Regions from separate parts of the Brevibacillus sp. SKDU10 genome, predicted to be linked through region 4. Evidence: riboswitches for the same ligand, from Rfam matches in the RefSeq annotation. Region 4 holds a riboswitch; each other region holds the start of a gene.
What was found. Region 4 has a riboswitch for cobalamin ahead of AYJ08_RS11660 (FecCD family ABC transporter permease). Riboswitches for the same ligand answer to the same signal wherever they lie in the genome.
Positions count from the first base shown of each region.

Region 1 (7,424 bases), on a different contig from region 4:
AGTGCACAAGCAAAAAGACAAGATCGCAAAAGGAATACAAGACAAAACGCAGAGTCATACTGATCGGCAACAAAAGGGACGATGTGACCAGGCTGAAACGGTAGATCTTGTACTTCAAACAAAGCAAACAGAGAATGAAGATCTGGCACTGGCTAATTCTCTCCCTAAAGCGAAAGTTCCTAAAGTGAATGCATTTAAGCTTCAGCAATTGGAAGCAAAGATCGCTCGAAAAGAGGAGCAATGTAAGGCGTGGCAGCGAGAAATGGAGCAAGCTAAGGATGACTATGTACAGCTAGTCCACTACCAGAATCAACTAGAAGCACAAGAACAAGAGATCAAACAGCTCTATGAAATGTGGTACGCCATGCAAGGGAAAGAATAGATTGGCCCCAGAATAGTAAGTAAATAGGAGCAGGCAGCTATCTTTCAAAGAGAAGGATGCTGCCTGTTTTTTTGTATGTCTTAGCATAACGGGAGGATCGTGTAACGAATAAGATTGGGTGCAGCTTTGACGTTGTAGGTATTTTCATGTAACGAAGAGGGGGCGTTTCATTACAATTTACTGGTTGTTCGATTGACTGCTTGACTCAACGCATCATCGAGTACATGGGCGTATTGCATCGTCGTATCTATTTTTGAATGTCCTAATTGAGCTTGAAGCTGATGAGGATCAGGGTTTAAGCGCAAAAATTGGGTAGCAAAGCTATGACGTAATTTATGTACAGAAATGTCCGGCATTCCGAATGCACTTCCATATTTTTTAACTAATTTTTGAACGGAACGTAGATCGATGCGGTGTCCGATTGGGTTCGTAGGTGATACCGTGAGAAATAACGCGTCCTCATGAGCAGGCGGCTGATACTTTTGGCGTGTATTCAAATAACGAAGCAAATATTCCTTTCCCCAGTCACTGAAGAATGGAGCATCCTCTTTTTTGCCTTTTCGAATCATTAAGACCTGATTTTTTTCCAAGACCACATTTTGTAGGTTCAAATTAACAATTTCAGAGACACGAAATCCGCCAGAAAGGATTAGAGCGATAATGGCTACATCGCGATCCCGATTTCGATAGTGAAAATGTAGCTTTTTCTTGGTATCACAAAACTCTAGGTAGCCATGATATACAAAATCGACAAACTTTTGGATTTGGTCATCTATTAAAATCTTAGAGCGGATAGCGTTTGCACGAGCAAGCGGTGTAACCTCTTCTACATGTAACTCAATTTTTGCCATCACGTTTCGCTTCAAGTAAGATTCGCCATGTTCATCCTCTGAGAGTGCAGATAAATAGTAAAACAGGGATTTTAAACTAGAAAGCTTGCGAGATATTGTCAAATCACTGTATTCTTTTTTTGCACTTTTAGTGGGTTTTGTTAATAGCAACGAACGCTCAAATAAGTGAGAGTCCTGTAAGTAGAGAAGATAGGCTTCGACGGTTTCTTTGCGTAGTCCCTCTAATTCATCGAGTCTAATTTCGCTCATTTCCTGGGCGGTGGAAAGGCCCTCTGCCATTAGCCACCGAAAAAAGAATTCAAAATCACGCAAATAGCCGAGTAAAGTGGAGACCGAAGCGCGCTTTGATCTTTTGTGATCCACATATTTTTCAACAAACCAAGGAAAAGAAGGGATTTTCTCAAGGAGTTGCAAGGAATCCCGTTGTTTTGTAACAGACATGAGAATGACCACCATCCTTTGCTCAACTTCGTCTATTAAAATAAATACATATAAACATGTTATCAAAATGACTTTATACTGGTACAATGATATATCTGTAAGGGATGTAGATTGCTTACTTCAATTATAGAACATTTGTTCTTATGAAACAAGCTAATTATGGATAATTGTGTTAGCCTCTACGCCTGTTTGTTGAAGTCTAGTTATGAGTTTCCCAGTAATAGTTACGTTACTAGGTAAGCTGTAACAGTCTGAGTGGATGCTCTGTTATATAAGAATAGGAGTGTAGTTATGAGCTGGAAAAACATATAAAAGAGGCATTTTTGCATGAAATCTAGCTTGTTTTTCTGTCTATTTATGAGCCGAGTTTTATTTTTAACTCGTAGGCATTTTGTATCTTGCTCTTTTGATAGAAACATTGTATGCTAGGTGACAAGACTACATTTAGTGTCTCATATGAATGTTATATACTACATACTGATAAAAAGTTACTTTACCGCCGAGAATTAGGTGTCATTTTGCGACTTAATAGGGAATCTGGTGAAATTCCAGAGCTGTCCCCGCAACTGTAAGTGTGGATGAAATGAGCAAAACCACTGTATAAGCATGTCTCAGGCGACTTATATGGGAAGGGCTCAAAGTAAAGTGAAACACAAGTCAGTAGACCTGCCCATTCTCTTAGTTTCGCATCTTCGGGGAGTGGGAAGTTGAAACGGTACGGGGATTAAATAGTAGCGGCTATTTGCTTTGCTATTTTTTCTTTGTTGTGCCGTTTTAAAGCTCACCCATGAAGGGATGAGCTTTTTATGTTGGCAAAAAGTTACATTTATCAGCAGTCAGCTTGCTACCATCTTATGTCCTTTATACCTGAAAGGGGGGTGTATCGATGCTGATCGTATATGATTCCAAAACAGGAAATGTGAAACGCTTCGTCCAAAAACTAGATTTTCGCTGTATACAAATTTCCGATGATATCGTCATAAACGAACCTTTCATTCTGATTACATATACAACGGGATTTGGACAAGTTCCTGAAACGACACGACAATTTCTAACGCAACACTCTCAATGGATGAAGGGAGTTGCAGCTAGCGGGAACATGAATTGGGGGACTCGCTACGGACTTGCAGCTGACCAGATAGCCGAACAATACAATGTACCATTGGTCATGAAATTTGAATTGAGCGGTACCAAACGAGATGTAGAAACTTTTAAGCAGGAGGTATTTCACTTTGTCCACGCAACTACCACAATGGATCACGTTGAACAACGAAATTATGGTGAAGAAAGACGGGAAATTTCAGTTTCATAAAGATTTAGAGGCAGCGAAGAGTTATTTCGTTGATTACGTAAATCAGAATACGGTCTTTTTCCATAACTTACGTGAGAAGATTAACTACTTAATTGAAAATGACTACTATGAAGCTGAAGTGTTTGAAGGCTATGAATTTGCCGATGTCGAACGGGTCTATCGCTATGTATATGATAAAAAATTCCGCTTCCCATCCTTCATGAGTGCATTCAAGTTTTATAATAATTATGCGATGAAAACGAACGATGGAAGCAAATTCCTTGAACGTTACGAGGATCGAATTGCTGTAGTTGCCTTGTTCCTAGCAAAAGGGGATAGCGAAAAAGCACTGCAATTTGCAGACCTGTTAATCTCACAAGAATATCAGCCTGCTACTCCTACCTTCTTGAATGCAGGTAAAAAACGTCGCGGGGAGCTAGTTAGCTGTTTCTTGCTTGAGGTAGATGATTCAATGAATTCGATTGGGTTCTCTATTAATTCAGCCTTGCAATTAAGCAAAATTGGCGGCGGTGTAAGCTTGAACCTGAGCAAAATCCGTGCCGCTGGCGAGCAAATCAAAGGACTAGATGGTAAAGCTAGCGGGGTTCTTCCTGTAATGAAGCTGTTTGAGGATGCATTCTCATATGCAAATCAGCTTGGTCAACGCGATGGTAGTGGAGTTGTTTATCTCAATATTTTCCATGCTGACATTCAAGAATTCTTAGATACCAAAAAAATCAACAGCGATGAGAAAATCAGAATAAAAACCTTATCACTTGGCGTTGTTACACCTAATAAATTCTTTGAGCTAGTAGAAAAAGATAAAGACATGTACTTATTCTATCCTCATACTGTGTTCAAAGAGTACGGGCAGCACTTAGACGATATGGACATCACCAGCATGTATGACGAGCTGGTCAATAACCCGCGTGTACGTAAGAAAAAAATCGGCGCACGTGATCTGATCATGAAATTAGCTCAAATCCAGATGGAATCTGGTTACCCATATATTATGTATGTTGATAATGTTAATGAATATCACGCATTAAAAGAGATTGGCCGAGTTAAATTTTCTAATCTATGCAGTGAAATCGCTCAGCTTAGTGAAGTTTCCACCATTAATGATTATGGGGTGGAGGATGTTATTAACCGCGATATCTCTTGCAACCTTGGCTCTCTTAACATTGTAAATGTAATGGCGAATAAGAGAATGAGAGACACGATTCATCTAGCAATGGATGCTCTGACAGAGGTGAGTGACCGTACAAATATTTCGATCGTTCCATCTGTGGCAAAGGCAAACCGAGAGCTTCATTCTGTTGGCTTGGGAGCTATGAATCTACACGGATTCTTGGCTAAAAATAAGATTCCTTATGAGTCAAAAGAAGCGATTGACTTCGCGCGTACATTCTTTATGATCTTGAATTTTTATTCATTAGAACGTTCTATGCTAATTGCAAAAGAGAGAGGAATTACTTTCCAAGATTTCGAGCACAGTGAATATGCATCCGGTAGCTATTTCGAACGTTATAAGCAGCACGATTATTCACCAAAAACAGAAAGGGTTCAGCAATTGTTCGAAGGCCACCATATTCCTACGAAGGAAGATTGGGTTCGCTTGCAGGATGAGGTACAAACCCACGGACTTTACCATGCTTATCGTTTGGCGATTGCTCCAACGGGCTCGATCTCTTATCTACAGTCCTCTACGGCATCTATTGCACCTATTACACAGCGTATCGAGGAACGCGAATATGGAGATTCCAAAACGATTTATCCGATGCCGTTCTTAGATGATGACAATTTCTTCTACTACAAAGAAGCATATGACATGAACATGTTTAATGTGATTGATCTAGTAGCAGAAGTTCAGGTGCATATCGACCAGGCGATTTCTACTATTCTGTATGTAAAAGATGACGCAACCACACGGGATTTGGCTATGTATTACATCTATGCTCAGAAAAAGGGCTTAAAGACGCTGTATTATACCCGTACAAAGAAAAAAACCATTGAGGAATGCGTTAGTTGCAGCGTATAAGAGAGGAGCATCGCAATGTCTAAATTTGAAGCAGTCAACTGGAATGAACCGGAAACCCAGTATACCGAGATGCTATGGACGCAAAATACATCTCAGTTCTGGCTAGATACAGAAATTCCAATTTCGAAGGATTTAAAGTCATGGACGAATCTAACGGACAATGAACGGGATACGTACATGAAGGTATTAGGTGGGCTAACATTGCTTGATACAGAACAAGGAAATGTTGGCATGCCCATGATTGCCCAGCATGTTAAAGAGAAGCAAAAGAAAGCAATTCTAATTTTCCAGGCAGCGATGGAAGAGATTCACGCGAAGAGCTACAGCACTATTTTTACAACAGTAGCAAGTTCTGAGCGGATTCATGAAATTTTCCAGTGGGTAAAAGAAGATAAACATCTGCAGTATAAAACAGCAGTTATTGATGATATCTACAGAGGTATCAAAGATGGCGACGATATGAGCCTGTATAAAGCGATGGTAGCTTCCGTATTTTTGGAGAGCTTCCTGTTTTATTCTGGATTCTTCTATCCACTGTTTTTAGCAGGTCAAGGGAAAATGGTAGCCAGCGGAGAAATTATCAAGCTAATTATCCGTGATGAAAGTGTGCATGGTGTCTTTGTCGGCTTGCTAGCCCAAGAGGTTTTTGCTAGATTAACAGAGGCTGAGCAGGAACAAGCAACAGTGTTTGTTGATGAACTTCTTCAAGCTCTATACAAAAATGAATTAGAATATACGGAAACACTTTATGATTCCATTGGTTTAACACATGAAGTGAAAAAGTATATTCGTTATAATGCGAATAAAGCTCTAATGAACCTAGGGCTAGAACCGATTTTTGATGAGGAAGAAGTTCATCCTGTTGTATTGAATGGGATTCGTACAGAAACGAGTACGCATGACTTCTTTTCCACAAAAGGAAGCGGTTATCAAAAAGGGAAAGTGGAGCCGCTCCATGATCAAGATTTTGATTTCTTGAACCAGCGTGTAAAGGATACCTCATTCTAATAAGGTATGAGATGCTAATAGCGGCTAACAAGCCTTGCATGCAAGCGACAACCGGATTGTGTAGTTTGTAAAAGGAAAGCTAACGAAAAGGACCGTGGTTGGGATAAAGCCCAGCTACGGTCCTTTTGTATAATTTGGAAGTGTAAATAGATTGAAAATTCGGTTGAATGTACAAGCTGTATGCGATATATTACATATTGAATAAGGAGGGAAGACATGCCAATTCCTAGTAATTACGTAGCACCTATTCGAGTGTCAGCTAAAGACCGTGCCTTCTCTCACATTCAAAGATGGATCATAGATGGGACACTAGAGCCAGGAGAAAAATTGGTGGACATTCAACTGGCGGAAGCATTAAACGTGAGTAGAACACCTGTAAGAGAAGCTCTTCAATTACTTGAAGTACAGGGATTGGTCCATATGCAACCAGGGAAAGAGACGAGAGTGACTAATCTTGAGAAGGAAGATATCTTAAAAGTTTATCCTACACTTGCAACATTACATGCACTGGCAGCCGAATTCGCTTCTGTGCACATCTTGCCTCAGCATATAGAACAATTGCAAGAATGGAACGAAAAATTTGCAGGAGCGATTGCCAGAGAACAGCCTTTCCAAGCGATGGAGCATGACGAGCAATTCCATAATCTAATAACAGATGTTGCAGATAATCCGTATTTGAGCAAGTTTCATGTTTCTCTGCAAAATCATATTCGTCGCTTTAAATATGTATTTTTGAAGCAGTCGTGTGAGATGAATCAGGCTTCCATTCATGAACATGAGGACATTATTCATGCGTTGCAAACTGGGGATAAAGAAAAGCTTGAAACAAGCATTAAGCAAAATATACTCAGGCCTATGCGAGAAATATATGCACTCATGCAGCAAATATAGATAGAGAAATCACAGGGAGGCTTTATGATGGGATTTGTGGAGAGGGTCAGTTCGTTTGCAGGCAAGACATTTACCGTGTGGGTCCTGTTATTTTCTGTAATTGCTTATATATTTCCTAAGCATTTTACATGGATTGGGGCTTATGTAATACCATTGCTTGGCATCGTAATGTTCGGTATGGGCTTAACTATTTCAGCGTCTGATTTTAAAGAGGTATTTCGCCGTCCAAAAGATGTGGCGTTAGGTGTTATTGGCCATTATCTTGTGATGCCGCTATTGGCATTTATCTTAGCTTATGGCTTAGATTTGCCACCAGAAATTGCAGTTGGTGTAATTCTGGTAGGGTGCTGTCCAAGCGGTACTGCTTCTAATGTGATGGTATTTTTATCAAAAGGAGACGTAGCTCTTGCTGTAGCGATCGCTTCTGTATCAACGCTACTTGCACCTATTGTTACACCATTTTTAATTTTGCTCCTTGCAAGTAAATGGGTAGATATAAATATCTGGTCCTTATTTTAT
Region 1 is NZ_LSSO01000041.1:2,359-9,782, reverse strand. Features, by position in the region: partial or broken gene AYJ08_RS03745 (ABC-F family ATP-binding cassette domain-containing protein) at 1-382, shown strand, start outside; gene xerS (tyrosine recombinase XerS) at 553-1,674, opposite strand; cobalamin riboswitch at 2,166-2,362, shown strand; gene nrdI (class Ib ribonucleoside-diphosphate reductase assembly flavoprotein NrdI) at 2,561-2,986, shown strand; gene nrdE (class 1b ribonucleoside-diphosphate reductase subunit alpha) at 2,952-5,006, shown strand; gene nrdF (class 1b ribonucleoside-diphosphate reductase subunit beta) at 5,022-6,014, shown strand; gene AYJ08_RS03720 (GntR family transcriptional regulator) at 6,231-6,905, shown strand; gene AYJ08_RS03715 (bile acid:sodium symporter family protein) at 6,933-7,424, shown strand, end outside.
Region 1: linked by a shared signal. The riboswitch ahead of nrdI (class Ib ribonucleoside-diphosphate reductase assembly flavoprotein NrdI) and the one ahead of AYJ08_RS11660 (FecCD family ABC transporter permease) in region 4 are both predicted to bind cobalamin.

Region 2 (7,424 bases), on a different contig from region 4:
CAGGTAACTGATTGACATATTCATAGCCATGATCTTGTAAGAAAGTAGCTTGGTCAAACGAAAACGACCATTATTAATAGCAAATTGAGCTTTCTCATATTCCTCATTACCAAATGCTTGTACCACACGAATGCCACCAATGTTATTCTCCACTCTCGCATTAAAATCTGCAATATCGGAAAACATTCTTCTAAAAGCAGCCGTCATTTTCTTGTTAAAGAAAACGGTTAGCCAAATCAAAAAAGGAATAACAAGGAATGTAAGCAATGCTAATTGCCAATTAATATACACCATGACACCAAATGCACCGCAGAGGGTCATGACAGCGATGAACAAATCCTCTGGCCCATGGTGAGCTATCTCTCCAATTTCCATCAAATCATTTGACATACGCGACATTAAATGTCCTGTCTTGTTATTGTCAAAAAACCGGAATGACAGCTTCTGGATATGGTCAAACAGCTTTTTACGCATATCCGTTTCAATATTAATACCAAGCATATGTCCCCAGTAAGTGACAACAAAATTAAGGGCTGTGTTTAAAACATAAATTCCCAACAATGCAAAGCAAGCCCCGATAATCAGCGACCAATTTTGCCCAGGGAGCAGTTTATCGACAAATTGATTAACTGCCAAAGGAAATACTAACTCTAGCAAGCCTGCAATAATGGCACATGTAAAATCCAAAATAAATAACCCTTTATAAGGGCGATAATAAGAAAAAAACCGACGTAACACGAATTTATCACTCTTTTCTCTCTTGTCTACTAATGAAAACATTACTGCTAAGTATAAACGATCAAAAACTGAAAGTGAATATCTTTCTCAATTAGAAGTGTAGGTTACATTTTTGCTCTTTTTTGTAAACTTGATTCCTTTATTAATCTACTAACACGTTGACGTGACTCCCCAACAACAGGTTAGAAAGAAATGGTTGCGTTTTCCACGATTTCAGCTTAAATTGTATCCTAGGAATCAAAATATAACTAGAATGGAGCTTAATCTAATGAAAACATCTACTAAGGCTCAAATTGATGTTGTTATCGTTGGTGGTGGCCCTGTAGGACTGATGTGTGCATGCGAATTAGCACAATCAAATATTCATGTAATCGTATTAGAAAGACGTAAAGAGAGGGTTCGGCACTCTAGAGCATTGACCCTACACCCTAGAACTCTAGAAATTTTTGCAATGCGAGGGATTCTTGATCGATTTATTACTCGTGGATATCCGCTTTCAAGTGCTCATTATGCCGGACTTGAAACACGTCTTGACTTTTCCCGTTTGGATACTCCCTTTGCCTATACCTTATTTCTTCCTCAATCCATTACAGAGGAAATTCTCGAACAACGTGCACTAGAGCTTGGAGTAGAAATAAGACGTCAGCATCAACTGACTAATCTGCAACAAACAGATTCTCAGGTTCATTTATTAATAGAAAACGAAACTGAATCTTATGAATTAACCGCTAATTATGTAATCGGTGCAGACGGTGCCCGAAGCCTTGTACGTACATGCGCCGAAATTGACTTCACAGGGAGCCCCTCCACTTTCACCGCTATGCTAGGTGATATTATTCTTACAGAGCCTCCAGCAGAGCCTTTCCTACAGTTTTATAATGAAAATGGTTCTTTATTAATGATGTTGATTGCAGACGGCGTATACCGATTTGCAATGATCGACCCTCTCCGCTACCATATTCCACCTGATGTTCCTGTGACGCTAGAAGAATTACAGACATCTATTGAGCGAATTACGAACCAAACAATGCCCATTCAGCATGCAGGATGGCTTTCACGGGTAGGTAGTACACACCGTCAGGCCGCTAGTTATCGAAACAAACGAATTTTCTTAGTTGGCGATGCTGCTCATATTCATTTTCCTGCGGGAGGCCAAGGACTCAATGTAGGATTGCAGGATGCTGTGAATTTATGTTGGAAGCTAGCAGCCGTCATTCATGAAAAAGCACCCTTGCATTTACTAGATACGTATCATGTAGAGCGTCATCAGGCTGGGGCAGTTTTTCTAAAAGAAACGCTAGCTCAAGTACATTTATTGAAAGATTTTACTGAAAGCGGACTGGCATTACGCGAGCTCATGTCGAAACTGTTAACCATACCTGATGTTAATCGTAGGTTTGCTGAGCAAATAAGCGGTATGCAAGTTGTTTATCCGCCCCTTCCAATTCTCTCAGCAGGTTCATTAGCGGGTCATCGTTGTCCCAATGTAGATGGCTCTCTCCTAACAGGTCAAAGGGAACAATTATTCACAATCATGCAGCATGGTCATTGGGTCCTATTGATTTCTGGTCTTGGTAAGAATGAATCTCTTTTTGCACAATTGCAACCGATAATGAAGCGATTCCAGCTGGAATGCTTATCTGTTGACCAATTCCCACCTTTTTTGCAAAGCCAAGTAGCTGTCCTGATTCGCCCTGATGGTTTTATTGCTTGGAACACTTCTGATGAATCTTCACTCATACCAAATATTGAAAAGACTCTGACTGACATCATGCTGCCTTAGTTTCTGAGTCTGTACCAACCTTTTTCTATCTATTGTCCCTTGTGTAAGAGAACAACTATCGTTTCCCTTCTTGCAACACATGAATCTTCGTTATAGAGCCTTGTATAAAATAGGAATGGCAGCATTTCAGTGCTTAGGATATCACCCCATCTAGAAATGCTGCCATTCAACTAACCAGGCTAGTTTTTCGTCCCTATATTCTCTTTCCTTTTATTTTCAAGTATTGTGTAGTGATGATTCGTATCAGGGGGAAACACAAGATCCATGAAGATATGTTTTGAATCTCGTACGCAATCTTAGGGAATAGCTGTTATGGTGTTACGAACTAATCGAGTTGCAGTCACCATATTTTCTAAGGAAGCGATCGTTTCCTTACGCCCTCTTGTTTTTAATCCGCAATCGGGATTAATCCAAAATTGTCTGGGTTCAAGGACCTGTAGAGCATTCTCAATCATTTTTACCATTTCTTCTACAGTTGGAACACGGGGACTATGAATATCATAGACGCCTAGACCAATTCCTTTCAGATAGGAATGATTATGGAAAGCATGGATTAGCTCACCATGGCTGCGCGATGTTTCTATTGAAATAACATCTGCATCCAGTTCGCTGATAGAATCGATAAAATCATGAAACTCGCAGTAGCACATATGGGTATGAATTTGGGTCGTGTCTTTTACAGTAGAAGTCGTTAAGCGGAAGGCTTTTACAGCCCATTCTAAATATGCTTCCCATTCCGTTCTCTTTAACGGTAACCCTTCACGTAGTGCTGGTTCATCAACCTGAATCATCGTGATCCCACTAGCTTCTAACGCCTCTACCTCTTTTTGTAAGGCAAGTGCAATTTGATAGGTTACCTGCTCTTTGGAAATATCGTCACGCACAAAGGACCAATTTAAAATAGTGACAGGTCCTGTAATCATTCCCTTGACGGGTTTAGTTGTTAGAGATTGTGCATAGATACTCTCCTTGACTGTCATCGGCTCAATAAACTCTACATCTCCATAAATAACTGGAGGCTTTACACAACGTGAACCATAGGATTGCACCCATCCGTTTTTAGTAAAAGCGAATCCACCTAGTTTTTCGCCAAAAAATTCCACCATATCTGTTCGTTCAAATTCCCCATGAACCAACACATCAAGCCCAACCTTCTCTTGTATGTCAATCCATTCCCGGATTTCTGCTTGCAAAAATTGCTCATATTGCTCTGCCGACCATTCCCCCTTCCGCCATTTATTTCTCGCCTGACGAACTTCTGTTGTTTGTGGAAAGCTACCAATCGTTGTAGTAGGGAGAATTGGTAACTGTAATTGGTGTTGTTGTTGTTTTCGCCGTTGTTCATAATCAGATGCACGGCCGATCTGATCTAATTGCAAGCTGGCAACAGCCTCATGTATATGTGGGCGATTGCGAGCTACAGCGTTCGCTACCCGTTCTAAGATGGTTTGATTCTCCGCAAAAATCTCTTTAACGCTTTCCTCTCCGTTCTGCAACCAATCTGTAACATGCTTGATTTCAATTAATTTTTCATCTGCAAACGCCAATGAATCTTTAACGAGTGGATCAAGCTCTGTCTCTTGATTTAGACTGATTGGAACATGAAGTAGACTACTAGATGGCTGAATCCAGATACGAGATGCATCGACATGCTCATTGATAGTAGAGAGAAGATTTGTCTTATGAGTCAGATTTGCACGCCAAATGTTCCTTCCATCAATGATGCCCGCCCCAAGTACTTTATCCTGAGGGAAACCATTTGTTGTGATCTGCTCAAGGCTTCGTCCTGCATCATGGACAAAATCTAATCCAATTCCTGCTACAGGCAGCTTAATCACTTCATTGTAAAATGTAACGGAACCAAAATAGGTTTGCAGCATGATTTGGAGTTGTGGAACAGCTTCATGAAGCTGTTCATAGATGTAGGAGATCGTCTTCATTTCGTCTTCGGATAAAGATGTTACTAGAATTGGCTCATCCATCTGAACCCACTTCACGCCTTCCTGTGCTAATTCTGTTAGAACCTGCACATAAAGAGGGACGAGCTGTAGGATAATAGCCGGTATCTGTAGCCGATCGAACCCTTTGGATAGCTTAATAAAGGTATAAGGTCCCACTATAACCGGTTTTCCTTTAATCCCCAGCTCCTCTTTTGCCTCTTTATAAGCAAGAAGCGGTTTATTTTCGGTAAGGACGGGTTTGATATCCTGAAACTCCGGCACAATGTAGTGATAATTGGTATTAAACCATTTGGTCATTTCGCAAGCAACTGCATGCTGATTGCCTCGTGCCATAGCAAAATAGGTGGACAAAGGTACTTCCCCACCAGCATATTCATAGCGTTTTGGAACATAACCAAACATCACGGCCATATCCAGCATGTGATCATACATAGTGAAATCATTGACCGGGATCAGATCAATGCCTATTTCCTTTTGTTTTTGCAGATGCTGGAGTCTGCTTTGTTGCATTTGGGCAAGAAATTCCTTCTCTTCAATTGTCCCGGCCCAAAATGCTTCTAATCCCTTTTTCCATTCGCGATTTTCCCCAATGCGTGGATATCCTAAATTGCTACTTATTCCTTTATTCATGCTTGTTCGCCCTCCTAAACAGGTTATATTTTCGGTAAAAAACACAACTCAAACAAAAAAGCATCTCTTCCCGTTCAAAAGATGGTTAGAGATGCTTGAACAAGCAGTGAATATACATGTACAACTGCCACAGCTATCTAACACCTCCCTATCTCCCGTAGGTCACACAGTGTTGTTGAAATAGGCAGGTCTCCTGACTTAAGAATCCACATCAGCACATACCTTCCCAATCCTTAGTTGATCAGTGGTTTTTTGTACTGACTCCTCTTTTACAGTGGCGGGACCGTGACGGATTTACACCGTGCTTCCCTTTTCATCCTTGACACTCATTGTTCAAAGAACCTATTTCCACATATTTAATTCATCCATATCACCAAGATATCTAAACCTTTATTCTAGGTATGCTTGCTATCATAATATAACTTCACATAAAATTCCATATTTTTATTCAATTCAGTTTCCTATTGTTGCAGGAAGACTTCTGCCACCTCCATGGCAAACTGGATTTTGCCCATCCTTCGCACCACCGCTCGCCCTTTTTGTCAACTTGACGTAAAAAGCGGAATTCCTTCTCTTTTTTGCCTATGTTTTCTGTTCTACTCCCCTTGTCCAATTGATAAGCATATAAGGACATCTACAGGAAAGGAGGCAATCATATGAGTCGAAATCGAAAGGCATACTTTCCTTATATCGGTCCATGTGATCCTTGTCCGCCACAACGGGTTGTAACCTATGAAACACCACCACAGCTCTACTTGGGATTTCAACCCCCGAATTTACCCCAATTTGATCCATACAAAGCTCTTTGCTTAGGAACCCTCTGGCCTGCTCTGTATGCGCCTTATGAAAATCCGTACAAGGGAGGCAAATAAAGTGAGCGATCATGGTACTTTTACGGATGAACGCCAGCAACAATATTATGAGCTGCTTCACCAAATTCAGGCAATTGACTTTGTGTTAGTGGAACTAAACCTGTATCTTGATACCCATCCTACTGACATGACTGCTATTAGGCAATTCAACGATACGGCACAGCAAAGTATGACACTAAAGCGCCAATTCGAATCTTCATTCGGACCTCTGATGAATTTTGGCAATAGCTTTTCGCAGTACCCTTGGTCGTGGAACGAAGTACCTTGGCCTTGGCAGGTCTAGAAAGGGGGAATTTTGAATGTGGATTTATGAGAAAAAATTACAGTATCCCGTTCGCGTAAGCAAATGCGACCCGAAAATGGCAAAGTACTTGATGGAACAATACGGTGGAGCTGATGGGGAATTAGCGGCCGCTCTACGTTATATGAATCAGCGCTATACTGTTCCTGATAAGGTCATTGGTCTTTTAAACGATATTTCCACAGAAGAATTTGCCCATCTCGAGATGATTGCAACAATGGTATATAAGCTAACGAAGGACGCCACTCCTGAACAGCTAGAGGAAGCTGGTCTTGGCGCACATTACGCAAATCACGATAAGGCTTTGTTTTTTCATGATGCAGCCGGTGTTCCTTTCACAGCTACCTATTTTCAAGCAAAAGGTGATCCGATTGCAGACTTGTATGAGGATATTGCTGCTGAAGAAAAGGCACGGGCTACTTATCAATGGTTGATTAATATGACTGATGATGTCGATTTAATCGATAGCCTTTCTTTCCTTCGTGAACGTGAAGTTGTACATTCTCAACGGTTTCGTGAAGCAGTGGAAATTCTAAAAGCAGATCGGGAACAGAAGAAAATTTTCTAACTACGAAACTAACTACACGCTACAAGTGAATATGAAAGGCTAATTGACCAAATTTCTAGTAAGAGATTTGGTCAAATGCTTTTTCTACGCTCTATTTTCCTCTACGCTTATGTCCAGCCTTTTGTCAAAAAGCTTTTCAAGTGGGAATTGCAGAAATAAGATTAATTCATACTTTACAGATCGGAATTATAATAATATAATGAGTCTACATTTTCCAATTTATAAGGAGGATCATCATGAGAAGAGCTTTTATACATTCATTCTTCACATTTCTGTTAGGAGCTTCCTTATTAGCCGGTTGCAGTAGCGAAGGAGCTCCATCCACCTCTAATACTCCAGCCGATGGTCAGGCAGATACTCAGGCTCAAACACTACGGGTACAGAACGCAGGAGATGCTGTTATCGCTGCTACAGACAAATCGAAGTCGCCTCAATCGGCTAAAAATCGAAAAGACACGGTTGTAGTAGCTTTAACTGAACCAGGCGGGGTTTTCAATCCATATTTTTATCACAATGGTTATGACGGTAACGTTACCTCCGTGATGTTTTCTCCACTTGTAGATATTGATAA
Region 2 is NZ_LSSO01000215.1:1,251-8,674, reverse strand. Features, by position in the region: gene AYJ08_RS22535 (ABC transporter ATP-binding protein) at 1-738, opposite strand, end outside; gene AYJ08_RS22530 (FAD-dependent monooxygenase) at 1,007-2,521, shown strand; gene metE (5-methyltetrahydropteroyltriglutamate--homocysteine S-methyltransferase) at 2,818-5,112, opposite strand; cobalamin riboswitch at 5,279-5,473, opposite strand; gene AYJ08_RS22520 (spore coat associated protein CotJA) at 5,769-5,984, shown strand; gene AYJ08_RS22515 (spore coat protein CotJB) at 5,986-6,267, shown strand; gene AYJ08_RS22510 (manganese catalase family protein) at 6,284-6,853, shown strand; partial or broken gene AYJ08_RS22505 (ABC transporter substrate-binding protein) at 7,090-7,424, shown strand, end outside.
Region 2: linked by a shared signal. The riboswitch ahead of metE (5-methyltetrahydropteroyltriglutamate--homocysteine S-methyltransferase) and the one ahead of AYJ08_RS11660 (FecCD family ABC transporter permease) in region 4 are both predicted to bind cobalamin.

Region 3 (7,424 bases), on a different contig from region 4:
GCCGTCATGCAAATCAAGGACACCCAAAAGAGAGCATGTGAAGATTTATTATGCGGCGTCCGATGCCATTGCTGCAGGTTTTCGTCCTTGCAAGCGTTGTAGACCATCTGAACCGACCTGGAAATCAGCGGAAGAAGATGCGGCGACCCGTTTGCTAGAGATGATTCACGATTGCTATAACCAACCCGTAACTCTGCGTGAAATGGCGTCACGTCTCTATGTGAGTCCTTTTTATTTGCAGCGTTGTTTTTCTCGTTGTATGAAGATAACGCCAGGGAAATATTTAACGCGCATCCGAATAGATGAAGCGAAGAAGCAGCTACTAGAAACAGATCGAAATGTTTCAATGATTGCAAGCAGAGTAGGTTTTCGTAATAGTGCCTATTTTGCCGCTGTTTTTCAGAAAGAAACAGGTTGTACACCTACTCAATACCGCTTACAGCAGAAGAAACAGGGAAAAACAGGGACGACACGCTAAGTGCATCTGCTGTAAAACGGGAGAACATACATATAAAAAAGAATGGAAGAACAGTTGAAGCGTTTCTGTAGCTGGCAGAAACGCCTTTTTGTACGAGGAAAAGACAGATAAAAAGCACCTTCTGTCATGTTGCGAAATTCGCAAACTAAGAGGTGCTTTTTGTCGTGTCTGCATTTTTACCTTCTCTCACCCATGATGCGCTCTAAAAAATAATCGACTGTTACAGCTAATAAGCCAACAAATAAAGGAGTTAATGGTGTTAACAAGACATCAGGAATCCATGTGGTGTGCACGAGATAAAAAATGAAGGTCGTTGCTAAAATTTCAGGTATCAATTTCCAATTTCTTGAGATATGTAGTCTTTGCATTATGTATAAAAGGACTGGTTCAAGAATTAGTTCGTACAGCATTAACATGAAAAAGGAGACGACTGCAAAGGAAACGAGTGTCCAGAAATCAGATTTGTCGACAAACATAGGAAATAGAGTGCCGACTGTCCAGAGAATCGTAACCAATAAGAACACGACGATGGCGCTTGAGAATAAAACCAGCAAAGTTGCAATAGCGATAGCTAGACCATTAATCCAGAATCCACCTTGCTGTCGATCTCCACTCGTCACAGCGCGTCGAAATAAAAAAAGTCCCGCTGTCGCACACAAGCCCACCAGTATGGCAAAAGTCATGTGGTTTGTCATATGTATCATCACCTACTATAAAAATAATACGTAGCAGGTGAGGAAAATGTTACAACAAAGCGGGGAAAAATGTAACCTTTTTGTAACCTTTCGAAATATACCAAAGCTTTACTCAACCCAGGTTGTTTTTTGCGTGAAAGGCTTTCGAGCAGTTCGAGGTGTGGCTTCATCAGTTGGATAGCCAATAAATAAGGAACCAATCACTTTTTCTTGATCAGATAGGGACAAGAAGGCTTTGAGACGTTCATCTCTAGCTAAACCTACACCACGCGTACGCCACACAAAACCTAGACCTAGCTCAGAAGCCATCAGCCACATCGAATGAATAGCGCAGCTTACAGCATAATCATTATCAAGCGAAGAAGCTTCGTCGCCTTCTATGATTTGTGATGTAGCGACTATAATGAGAGGGGTAGCCAGAACATTCTTCATGGACTCTTCTACTAAATGAGGTTTGGTAGGAAAGCGTTCAAGCAAGAAATCCTGAGCTAGCTGGTTAAACCGTTCCTTAGCAGCACCTTGAATGACATAGAAGTGCCAAGGCTCTCGCAAGCGATCATTAGGTGCTAATATAGCTGCTTCCAGTAGCTTTTCAATCTTTTCTTTTTCTACAGGGCGACCATCGCAGGCGCGTATAGCTTGACGTTGTTGTAAGGTGTGTAAGAGGGACATGTTTTAACAACCTTTCTATAATATGTTAATTATGATACTGTATATTCAAATATATTTTCCTCTATGCATAAAAAAAGAAGATTTCTAATAGTATGTCAGTATACGATCTTCTTTGACCACTTGTCCAGTCCCGTGTGGGCTAGACAGAAAAGTATGGACAATAAAATGCAAATTGGATTATGATAGAAGTAATCACATAAGCTTGGGAATAAAGGAATTGTTACATGAGAAACGATTCACAAGGGGAAGTTGGTGAAAATCCAACACGGTCCCGCCACTGTAATTGGAGAGCCCGTTTTTGTCACTGGATATTACAAATTTTCAGAAGACGAAAAGGAGCAGGATATTCCAAGAGTCAGGCTACCCTCTTTATTCTAACAACACCGTCAGACCTACGGCAGATGGGGAGGTGTTATGAGAGCAGTTTTGCTGCAGAAGGGGATACTCCTTTTCAAAAAATAACAAGCTCATCATAACAGCACTTCTCACGTAAGTCAGACGGGGAAGCGCTGTTTTTTTTATTGTATAAAAATGTAAGGTCGATTGCAAATAAGGATAGGGGGCTTGGAGTAGATGGAGAAAGGAAAAATTCTACTAATTGGCTTTGGACCAGGACATCATGATCACATTACGCATCGGGCAAAAGAGGCTATCCTGGAATGCGAAGTGATAATTGGCTACAACACTTATGTAGATTTAATTCGAGAGCTTATTTCAGACAAAAGTGTCGTGCGTACTGGGATGACAGAAGAGGTTAGCCGCGCTCAAGAAGCGGTAAGATTGGCTGAGTTAGGTCAAGTTGTTGGCGTTATTTCTAGTGGGGATGCTGGGGTATACGGCATGGCCGGACTAGTTTATGAAGTCCTAGTAGAAAAAGGCTGGACGGAATCTGCTGGGGTGAAGGTAGAGGTTGTACCTGGTATTTCATCCATTCAGTCTTGCGCGTCTTTATTGGGTGCTCCAATCATGCATGACGCTTGCACAATCAGCTTGAGTGACCATCTTACACCGTGGGCAACGATTGCTAAGCGTGTAGAAGCAGCCGCTTCTGCTGATTTTGTCATTGCGCTGTATAACCCGCGCAGTGGTCGCCGTACACGACAAATTGTAGAAACACAGCAAATATTATTAAAATATCGTTCTCCAAAAACGCCTGTAGGAATCGTAAAGAGCGCCTATAGAGATCGAGAGCATGTTGTAATTACAACACTTGCAGACATGCTGCAGCATGAAATTGGAATGCTGACAACAGTAATCATCGGGAACTCGACTACCTTTGTTTACGACCAAAAAATTATTACTCCGCGCGGATATCAACGTAAATATACGTTAAATCGCATGGATCAACCGTTAAAACCTCATGAACGCTTGCAGGAGAAGGCAGAGCCTTGGGCGCTTCACAGCCAGCCTCAGAGTGGAAATCCGGTATCTGAGTCATCTTCTGTGCAAGAAGTGGCTGTAGCGACTTCACCGAAGGCTACAATACAAGAAGCTCAGGTTTCTGATTCCGCACCATCAGCGGCAATGGAAGCCCTTTCAAATCCCAGGCGATTCTCAGGGGAAGTAGAACAGAATTCTTTTCAGGCAGAGGCAGAGAGCTTTCAAGCTCCTAAACAAGCGGTAAAGGCCTTTCAATTAGCGATGGAAGCGCTTGCGTGCGTTGATGAAAAGACAGCATTAGAGTTAAATCAGGGTATCACTCCACCACCTCGCCCGTTTAGCGGAGTTGTTGATATTTTAGAGCTAGGAGTTTCGCCTGGTGTAGCTCGTAAGAATTTTACCTCTGAGCAAATGCGTCTACTGGCCGATTTGACCAAGGATGGCGGAGAAATGATGTACAGCATTGAGCATCAAATTATTCTTCGCTTACCGCAGGTAGATCCAGAGCAGGTCACGCAACAATTAAGAGCAGTCGGCTTTCAATTGTTTCCGATCGGGGCTAGTGCGCAGGTGAAAGCTTGTGATTTTTGTGATTTAGAAAAGGATGAATCGATCCCTGTAGCTGAGGAATTAGGCAGACGATTAGATGGTCTAGCTGTGCCAAAGGATTTAAAAATTGGCTTTAACGGCTGCGGAATGGCTTGCTACGGTGCAGTTATGGAAGACATTGGTCTTGTATACCGACGTGGCGCATATGATGTGTTTTTAGGTGGCAAGCGCATCGGACGTAACGCTCATCCTGGACAACGTATAGCTGAGGGAGTTCCAGAAGATCAGATCATTGGACTTGTAGAACGGATTGTGGATGAGTACAAGGCAAAGGGTCATATCGAGGAACGATTCCATAAATTCTTTAAACGTACAGGGCAGGTACTTGAATACCGCTATCAGGAATTCGTAGCTCCATTGCAGATCGAAGAACCGTGTGGAGATTAAGGGGGGGGAATTTTTTGAACGGAATACTTTTTATCGGTCATGGTAGCAGAGATGCCGAGGGAAATGAGCATCTTCTACAGTTTACACAGCGAGTTACGGAATTGTTACAGGAACAAACAGACGTGACACTGTATGAGACTTGTTTCTTGGAGTTAACCAGACCAACCATTATGCAGGGCGTGCAAAAAATAGTAGAACGTGGCGCTACCACTGTAGCAATGGTACCTTTAATGCTGTTTCAAGCAGCCCATGCTAAACTGCACATCCCTCATGAAATAGACGAAGCTAAGGCGAAATATCCCCATGTAGATTTTCGCTATGGGCGTCCCATAGGTGTTCACGAGGATATGGTGCAAATTTTGCGGGATCGTCTACAACATACAACTACCTATACACCGCTAGAACCGGCTAACAAGGATAGTGCCATTCTTTTAGTAGGTCGTGGTAGCAGTGATTCAGATGCAAACAGCGATCTTTGTAAAATAGCCCGCTTGTTATGGGAGAGTACAGGGGTAGGTAACGTTGAAGTGGCGTACATGGGCGTTACCTATCCGACAGTGGAAGAAGGATTAGTCCGTTGTGTAAGACAGGGAGCTAAGCAGATTTATGTCCTTCCTTATTTGCTATTTACGGGTATCCTGTTAAAACGTTTAGAAGAAAACTTACAACAGTTTCATCAGGACTTCCCTGATATACATGCCTCGATGAGCGAGGCATTAGGGTTCCATGAACTGCTAGAACAAATTGTAGTAGATCGTTCTATAGAAGCATTACAGGGACGGGCATTAGCCAACTGCGATCTTTGTCAATTTAGAAAACTTGCTGTATTCGATCATCACCACCACGACCATGATCACCATCATGACCATGATCACCATCATGACCATGATCACCACCACGACCATGATCACCACCATGACCATGGCCACCACCATGATCATAATCATCACCATGCAAACGGACACAGCCATACCCCTGTAACCCAAGAGGAGCAAACAGCCTGTAGCAAGGAGTCTCAGGCTACAGAAGCTGACGATAAACGGGGGGTACGTGTATGATCCTGTTTTTGGCAGGGACAAGTGATGCACGCGAATTGGCTGTCCTTTTGAAATCTACTGGTGTTGATCTACTGGCAACGGTTGTTACCGATTCTGCCGCTAAAAGCTTAGAGGACGAGGGAATTACGACGCGAGTAGGAAGACTACCACTAGCGGATATGATTGCCTTAGCCAAGGAACAAAAGGCTACAACCATTGTGGATGCAAGTCATCCTTTTGCAGAAGAAGCATCTAAAAATGCTATGGCTTGCTCAGAAGAATTACAGCTTCCTTACATTCGGTATGAGAGGGAGACCCGCAGTTATGTTGACCATCCTAATGTGCTCATAGTGGAAAATTATGAACAAGCAGCATTGGAAGCAAAACAAAGAAAAGGCGTAGTGATGCTAACCACAGGAAGCAAAACGCTTGGTACGTTTACTAAGCATTTGCTAGGTGATCCTGAGATTCGTTTGATTGCACGAATGCTGCCACGCAAAGACAATATGGAAAAATGTGAAGAGTTAGGCGTAGAGCAAAAAAATATTATTGCCATGCAAGGTCCTTTCTCGAAAGAATTGAATGCCGCTTTGTATACACAATATGGTGTTACTACAATGATTACAAAAGAAAGCGGTAAGGTAGGAGCTGTAGATGAGAAGCTGGCGGCAGCCCTAGAGCTTGGCATCTATACCATTATGATCGACAGACCTAAACTCGTGTATGGAGAGACGCATCACACATTTGATAGCGTTTTGAAAGCGTTAAGAACACAGGCTACGGTCTAAAAAATAACGGAACCAAAGAGGGGAGAAATCATATGTCATCGCAATTTCATACGGAGTTTAAACCACTAACGATTCAACCACAAGAAATTGAATCAAAAAGTTTTGAAATGATTACAGAGGAGCTAGGTCCACATCCTTTTACGGATGATCAGTATCGTGTGGTGCAACGCGTTATCCACGCAACAGCCGACTTTGATTTAGGGCGTAGCATGAAGTTTCATCCTGATGCAGTAGAAGCGGGCATTCGCGCTATTCAAGCTGGTGAACCAATTATTGCAGATGTTCAAATGGTTCAAGTAGGCATCAGTAAGCCACGTCTAAAGGCGTTTGGTGGAGATGTGCATGTTTATATTTCTGATGCTGATGTCATGGAAAAAGCGAAAGCCGAGAATACAACTCGTGCTATTATCTCTATTCGCAAAGCTACGAGCCAAATTAAAGGTGGTATCTACGCGATTGGGAATGCTCCTACTGCTCTGCTTGAATTGATTCGTCTTGTGAAAGAGGGTAAGGCCAACCCTTCATTGGTTATTGGCGTACCAGTTGGATTTGTATCTGCAGCTGAATCCAAAGAGGAATTAGCGAAGTTAGATATTCCATTTATCACGAACTTGGATCGCAAAGGCGGTAGCCCAGTTGCTGTGGCCGCGGTTAATGCGTTGTCCATTCTAGCAACAGAACGGAGCGAGCGTGCATGACTAATGCAAAGGTAGCGGAGGCAGAAAATGAGAAGCCACTTCGTCACGGATATACAACAGGTTCCAACGCTACCGCCGCCACGAAAGCTTCCCTGCTAGCCTTACTTAGCGGGGAAGAAGTTTCGGAGGTGGAAATTCTTTTGCCTAATAAGGATCGGGTCACGTTTCAAATGGTATCTCAGGAACGAGGAGAAAATTGGGTGGAGACTGGTATCATCAAGGATGGTGGAGATGATCCAGATGCCACCCATAAGGCCCTAATTTTGTCACGTGTTTCTTGGCGTGCAGATAGCGGAATTCATTTGGATGGCGGAATAGGTGTCGGTAGAGTTACAAAGCCCGGATTGCCGATTCCGGTAGGTGAAGCAGCTATTAATCCTGTTCCACGAAAAATGATTAAGGGCGTTGTCCAAGAGCTTTTAGATCAATATGAAATAGAAGATCGTGGAGTCAGCGTTGTCATTTCAGTGCCGAATGGAGAAGAGATTGCTAAGAAAACGCTGAATGGACGGTTAGGAATCGTTGGAGGTATCTCCATTTTGGGGACCCGAGGAACGGTCGTACCATTTTCAACAGCTGCTTACAAAGCATCGGTAGCTCAAGCTATTCAAGTAGCAAAGGCAAGTAACTGCCAAGCTATTGCCATTACAACAGGTGGACGCAGCGAAAAAACAGCGATG
Region 3 is NZ_LSSO01000149.1:71,458-78,881, forward strand. Features, by position in the region: gene AYJ08_RS11225 (bifunctional transcriptional activator/DNA repair enzyme AdaA) at 1-478, shown strand, start outside; gene AYJ08_RS11230 (hypothetical protein) at 655-1,173, opposite strand; gene AYJ08_RS11235 (nitroreductase family protein) at 1,282-1,845, opposite strand; cobalamin riboswitch at 2,040-2,231, shown strand; gene cobJ (precorrin-3B C(17)-methyltransferase) at 2,419-4,221, shown strand; gene AYJ08_RS11245 (sirohydrochlorin chelatase) at 4,236-5,279, shown strand; gene cobK (precorrin-6A reductase) at 5,276-6,046, shown strand; gene AYJ08_RS11255 (precorrin-8X methylmutase) at 6,079-6,744, shown strand; gene AYJ08_RS11260 (cobalt-precorrin-5B (C(1))-methyltransferase) at 6,741-7,424, shown strand, end outside.
Region 3: linked by a shared signal. The riboswitch ahead of cobJ (precorrin-3B C(17)-methyltransferase) and the one ahead of AYJ08_RS11660 (FecCD family ABC transporter permease) in region 4 are both predicted to bind cobalamin.

Region 4 (7,424 bases):
GCAAGGTATTTTATGAAATGCTTTATTTACGAAAAGAAAGAGGGGAAAAAGGGATGGTATTAACCAGCCCCCTTACCTCCTTCTGTGTGTTATGCTAGAAGCCCTTATACTGAGGTTCTTCTTGTTCTAACTGTTGAACACGAGTTTCCAGTTGGTCAATAATGGTTTGTGCTTGCTCGGCAGATTTTGTAAAAGCTTGCTTTGCTTGTTTATTTTGTGTACTTAATGCAAAGGTTTCTAAATTGGCCTGTGCACTTTTTAAGCTAGCCAGAGTTTGTTTTACTGAAGAAGCTACTGTCATCGATATCACCTCCTGATTTAGTATGTCTCTAACTCTTTGGTTTAAATACAACTGCTCCTAAAAAACCAAAAATAATGGCAGCCGAAATACCTGCACTGGTTACTTCAAAAATGCCTGTAATAATCCCGACAATACCATCCCGTTGCATTTCTTCCATAGCCCCATGTACTAGAGCATTCCCAAAACTTGTAATGGGGACCGTAACACCGGCTCCGGCCCATTTGATTAACGGTTCATACCAACCTAGTCCATCCATAATGGCCCCAACTACCACTAGGGTAGACATTGTATGAGCAGGTGTTAATTTGGCAACATCCATTAATAATTGACCGATGACACAGATGATGCCTCCAACAATAAATGCCCAAATAAAGATGCTCACTCATTTCCCCCCCTCTCAATAGCTACAGCGTGTGCTATACAAGGAATCGTTTCATTTTGTTGAAAGCTGAGTGGTGAAAGCAGAGCGCCTGTTGCTACAACCAAAATTCGGTTCCATTCCCCATTAGCTAACCGATTTAACAAATGACCATATGTTACAGTGGCACAGCATGCACAGCCGCTACCCCCGGAGAAAACCTCCTGATTGTCGTTATAAATTAATAATCCACAATCTGTGAAAGCTTCCTCACGAATGGAAAATCCATGCTTTTTCAATAGTTTTCCTGCGATTGAGTGACCAAGTTTTCCAAGATCGCCCGTAGCGATCAAATCATAATAATCAGGCCCAATTTGCATATCTCGAAAATGAGCTTGTATGGTATCTACTGCCGCGGGAGCCATAGCTGCCCCCATATTTTGGGGGTCAGTCAGTCCCATATCGACAACTTTACCAATCGTAGCAGAGGAAACTCTCGGACCTGTTCCTTGAGGTGCAACCACGGCTGCTGCCGCACCAGTTACCGTCCACTGTGCAGAGGGAGGCTTTTGTGCACCATACTCTGTGGGATAACGATACTGTTTCTCAGCAGTCGAATTGTGGCTGCAAGTACTCGTAAGAACATAATTAGCTGACCTGCTATCTATCAATTGGGCTGCTAAAGCCAACCCCTCCATAGAGGTTGAACAAGCACCAAATATCCCTAGATAAGGTACCCCAATCGTACGTGCTGAAAAGCTTGAGGAGGTGATTTGGTTCATTAAGTCTCCTGTAATGAGATAATTGATATCTCCTTTTTGCAAGCTAGCTCGTTTGACAGCGAGATCACAAGCTTCTTCCAGCATCATTTTTTCTGCCTTTTCAAAGCTGTCTTGCTCCAGCCAGGTATCACTATGAAGAATATCAAAATCATTCGCAATTTTTCCTTGTGCTTCGAAAGGCCCACCAACAGTTGCGGTGGATAAAATCGTTGGCTTGCTTGGAAAAATCCATGATTGATGTCCCTTTAACATCTTCAGATCCTCCTATCCTACCGCATAAGTAACAAACCATTTTACTAACGCGATGAAAAATGCGGCAACTACACCAAAAACGATAACAGAGCCTGCTAATTTAAACATGTTGCCGCCCACACCAAGTACATATCCTTCACTTTTGTGTTCAATAGCTGCTGAAGCAATCGAATTGGCAAAACCGGTAACAGGAACAGCAGTTCCAGCACCTCCGAATTGTGCAAGCTTGTCGTATACGCCAAAACCAGTTAGGAGAACAGAAATGGCGATTAGGACAGCAGAGGTTGGGTTTCCAGCGCTTTTTTCATCAAAGTGAAAAAAGTGAATGAAAAAGGTTTGAATAAATTGTCCAAGTAAACAAATCAAACCACCAACCCAAAAAGCCCGAATGGTATTTTTAAGCACAGGTCGTGGAGGCTCTAACGCTTTTGCAAAGGCTTGATATTCGATTTGAGTTGCGGTTAATTTACTGTTTTTTGTAGCCATTGTTAACTCCTTTATTGATGTAGTCAAAGTTAATTTGGAATACAAAGCCAGTTTTTATACCTGACTTTTATAGATAAAAACCAACAAAGTAACACAATCTAAATACATAGAAGGATTAGATGTTACTAGGGAGGATATTTATGCCTGAATTCTGGGAGATTGTTATTAGGTCAATCGTTACGCTTTTTACTTTATTGTTCTTGACCCGTTTAATGGGAAAACGCCAAATTGCCCAAGCCACTTTTTTTGAATATATTGTAGGTGTTACGATTGGCTCTATTGCGGGATTCATTTCTGCTGACGTTGATGATAGGTTTTTGAACGGATTCGTTAGCATGATCATTTGGGCCCTTATTTCATTTCTTCTCAGTTATCTATCGGTCAAAAGTAAGACAGTGAGCGATATAGTTGAAGGAAATGCTCGTGTACTGATCAAAGATGGGAAAATTATGGAGGATAATCTCAAGAAAGAGAATTATACTGGTGAGGAATTGTTAGAACAATTGCGCTTAAAAAATGTATTCTCAATTGCAGATGTTGAGTATGCGCTATTAGAGCAGAACGGTCAGATTAGTGTCCTGCTCAAAAAAGAAAATCAACCGCTTACTGCCAAAGATCTGAATATCCAAGGAGCTCCAAGCCGAGAGCCTCAAACGGTCATTTTGGATGGGAATGTCATGTTAGAGCCTTTGGCAACCACAGGATTGTCGAAAAGATGGCTCCACACAACTCTCAATAAGATGGGAATACCATTGGAAAACGTTTATATAGGACAAGTAGACAGTTATGGGCAATTGAATGTAGATTTATATGATGACCAAATTACTGTACCAGTCCCTCAGGAAAAACCATTGACATTGTCTACGTTGAAAAAATGCCAAGCAGATTTGGAGACTTTTTCACTTGAAACAAAAAATAACGTGGCCAAAAAGGAATATGAGAAGGGGGCTCAAAGCTTAAAAAAAATGATAGAAGGGGTAAAACCTTTCTTACAGAGCTAACAAGGGTCGATACAGAAGCCCTTATAATAGGAACCTTGTCCAGCCAAGTTACTAAAATCATCAAGGGGCTAATGCTTAGGCTATATGACAGGAACCTGATAATGGCAGGGGTATAAAATTGATTGCAACTTACATGAAAGGTAAGCTATCCTTAATTGGATGGCTTTTTTGCCTTTCCTATTACATTCATGGAAAGATAGAAACGAAGCGTGAATAAAATGAGAAAGAAAAGAAATTTTGATATAAATTAAATAACATAATTAACATTATGTAAACAATCCACTGACTGATTACTACCAAACTTCAAACATTACGTAAATATTTTACAAAGTTCTTACAAACCTATCACAAATTAACCATTGCCTTGCCATGTTCCACCAAATCGTGTTACACTCACAAACAATTACAACAGATTTATAGCCATGTTACGGTGTTTGATTTCAGGATCAGACTTAAAAGGGAAGTTCGGTGAAAATCCGATGCGGTCCCGCCACTGTAAATGAGGAGCAACATCCGATACACCACTGTTCGCTTTTGCAGAGAATGGGAAGGGAGGATGCTTGCGAGGATTCATGAGCCAGGAGACCTGCCGTAAGATGTAACACTCCCACGAGGATGGGCAGGTGTTTGGGTAGGTCGTATGATGATAGTGTACATACACCTATAGGAATTGGTTTGTCCAAAAACCCAAGCATCTGTCTCCTTTTGGAACGGATGCTTTTTTGTGCGAATCTTTAAGTAATAACATGTTAGCGGGGCGTAGAGGTCCAATTGCGGTGCCACCTGCACTTGAAGCTTGGGTGATCACTGAGTTAGTAGTTTCATTTTGTTACTTTGTTTTAAATAGGGGGGAGAAGCATGCAACAAACCGCCACGACAGCCCCAAGGTCAGTAAACAGCATCGGTACGCAATATACAAAAAATTGGATAGCGAAATTGATGGGAAGCGGCGTGGTATTATTTTTATCGCTGACGGTTGCAATCATGCTGGGACCAGTACAAATTGACCCAGTTACCGTTTGGAAGGTCATAGGCTCACATGTTCCTTTTGTACAACAATGGGTAGGGACAGACGTGTCTAACGCGCAGATGCATATTGTTTGGGATATTCGACTGCCACGTGTTTTATTATCTGCGGTTGTAGGTGCCGGGTTGTCTATTGTTGGGATAGCCATTCAGGCATTGATTCGTAATCCTTTAGCTGATCCATATATCTTAGGCGTATCATCAGGGGCATCGGTGGGAGCAACAGCAGTGCTGTTATTTGGTAGTTTGGGAGTATTTGGTTCGTATGCGCTTTCTTTAGCGGCCTTTTTAGGTGCTTTGGCTTCCGTTATATTGGTGTTTCTTTTGTCTTTGGTAGGCGGAAGGGTGCAGCTAATACGTTTGTTGTTAGCTGGAATAGCTGTGTCTATTATGTTGTCAGCGCTTACTAGTTTTTTTATTATGCTGGCACCAAGAGCGGAAAGCCTTTCAAGTGTGCTGTACTGGATGATGGGAAGCTTCACTCGTGCCAAGTGGGAGTCACTTGTATTGCCAACGATTGCAGTACTTGCTTTCTTTATATTCTTATGGGTAAATGCACGCAATCTAAATTTGTTGATACTAGGGGAAGAAACCTCTACGCTACTTGGCTTACATCCAGAAAATATGCGTAAGATTCTACTGATTACGATTTCTCTCGTTACAGGCTTACTGGTTGCTGTAAGCGGTAGCATTGGCTTTGTTGGTTTAATGTTACCCCATATCTTTCGCTTGTGGGTGGGTTCTGATCATAGGAGGCTAATCCCTCTTTGTGCCTGTGGTGGAGCGATTTTTATGATCTGGGCGGATGTATTGGCTAGACTAATCATTGCCCCCGAAGAATTGCCGATAGGAATAGTCACAGCGCTTTGCGGCGGTCCATTTTTTATCTGGCTGCTGCGTCGTAGGGCGTATACGTTTGGAGGAAGCTAATGTGCCTACAAAATTGGACGTAGACAAGCATGTTGAGTTAAAACAAGTTGGATATGAGATTCAAGGGACATGTATCTTGCAGGATATAGATTTACACGTACAAAAAGGAGAATTCGTGGGCTTGCTTGGCCCGAATGGTAGTGGTAAATCTACTCTTCTTAAGCAGGTATATCGGACTCTTTTACCCACTACAGGCAGTATCTATTTACTGGAAAGAGAGCTTGGTCAATACCAGCAGAAGCAATTAGCAAAAGAACTGAGTGCAGTGGTTCAAGAAACGCAGATTCAATTTGATTTTAATGTATACGAGCTTGTACTGATGGGACGTTCTCCGCACAAGAGTATGTGGGAGCAGGAGAATAAGCATGATCTAGCGTTAGTAGAGCAAGCTCTAGCTCAAGTTGGCCTGCAGAACATGGGTGATCGGAGTTATCTGAGTTTATCCGGGGGAGAAAAGCAGCGCGTCTTATTAGCAAGAGCAATTGTACAAGAGACCGATCTGTTACTGCTGGATGAACCGACTAATCATTTGGACATCCATCATCAATTAGGGATGCTCAAATTGCTGAAACAACAGCAAAAAAGCGTATTGGCCGCCTTACATGATTTAAATTTGGCCGCTATGTTCTGCGATCGTCTTTATATGCTAGAAAAAGGAGTTATCGTTTGCTCTGGAACTCCTCAGGAAGTTCTTCGGCCTGAAATTTTAGAACGAGTGTACAAGATTCAAACAGAAGTAACCGTTCATCCAGTTACAGGAAGAGTGAACATTCATTATATGATCCCAGATCAGGTTATTTGTTGAATAAAGGAAAAGGTAGGAAAACAAGATGAACAAACGTACTATGCAAAGCTCCACTACGAAGAAGCAAGGCCTTTTGCATAAAGGTCAAAAGATGATGATTACAATCTTTGCCGGTCTTTCATTACTAGTAAGTGGCTGTGGAAATGGGACGATTCCTCAGGCAGCTTCTACTAATTCACAACCAGTAGCTGAGAAGATTCAAATTAAAAATGGAGAGCATACGTTAACCTTCGAACAAGCACCGAAGCGAGTAGTGAGTATGAATCAGCATGTGACCGAAATGCTACTAGCATTAGGTGTTGAAGACGTAATGGTCGGTACAGCTTATCCTGACGACGAAGTCTTGCCCGAATATAAGGAAAAATATGATCAAATCAAGCTTTTGTCTAAGCAATATCCTTCCTTAGAAGTCTTTCTAAGTGTAGATCCTGACTTCGTTATTGGCAGAAGCTCTGCATTTACAGCAAAAGGAATTGGCAGTGTAGAAGAGCTGCAAAAAATTGGTATCCCGGCTTATACCATTACAGGAACGATATCTAAGCATCCGACAGTCGACGAGGTTTATGAGGATTTGATGCAATTAGGTAAAATTCTGCATGTAGAGGATCGTGCTAAGGATATTGTTGCTAAAATGAAAACGGATATTCAGGCTATTCAACAAAAGATAGGAAACATAGAAAAGCCAGTCAAAGTTTTGGTCTTTGATAGTGTTAATTCAGGTTTGTATACAACAGGAAATTCCTTAGAAACTCGTTTAATCGAAATGGCTGGCGGACAAAACGTATTTGGTGATTTAGAAAAATCATGGAGTGAAGTGAGCTGGGAAGAAGCCATAAAACGAGCCCCCGATGTAATTGTAATCAATGATTATGATAAACCAAGTGCAGAAGAGAAGATCAAGTATTTACTAGAAAACAAAGCACTTTCCGATATCCCTGCTATTAAGAATAAGAGATTTGTTAGCTTGCCACTCTCCGATGTATTTGAAGGTGTTCGAAATGTGCGAGCGGTAGAAATACTTGCAAAAGGATTTTATCCAGAGAAGTTCTAATATAAGAGCTCATATGGTAGCTTTTACAGAAAGCATATGCTGGAATATGGTTGACCATCTTATCTTCGCATGTGCTTTTTTTATGGAGATAATGAAGAGGATTCGTCTTAGTTGTAGGTATAAATAAAAATACAATTATATTTGCAACCTTTTTGTAACCAAATCGGTCATAGATTGTGCATAGGTACATTCATACGGATTGATACCAATTGCACCAGGAATCGTGTGGGAGAATTAGCGTAACAGATTCTATGAAAGGAATTATACAAGGAAGAAAGAAGTATCTATCTTCCTGATTTTACCTTGACAAGGATTTATACCGACAAGGTAAATTCTACATTCAAGACACATTGATAAAAACAAGCTAACAAAACCATTTCACAGCAACAAGCGAAAAGTTGTTTGATAACTCAAAAGTCGATGATCTGAATA
Region 4 is NZ_LSSO01000151.1:2,729-10,152, reverse strand. Features, by position in the region: gene AYJ08_RS11685 (DUF1657 domain-containing protein) at 95-301, opposite strand; gene spoVAE (stage V sporulation protein AE) at 330-683, opposite strand; gene spoVAD (stage V sporulation protein AD) at 680-1,693, opposite strand; gene spoVAC (stage V sporulation protein AC) at 1,706-2,179, opposite strand; gene AYJ08_RS11665 (DUF421 domain-containing protein) at 2,320-3,180, shown strand; cobalamin riboswitch at 3,592-3,788, shown strand; gene AYJ08_RS11660 (FecCD family ABC transporter permease) at 4,039-5,136, shown strand; gene AYJ08_RS11655 (ABC transporter ATP-binding protein) at 5,138-5,941, shown strand; gene AYJ08_RS11650 (ABC transporter substrate-binding protein) at 5,967-6,992, shown strand.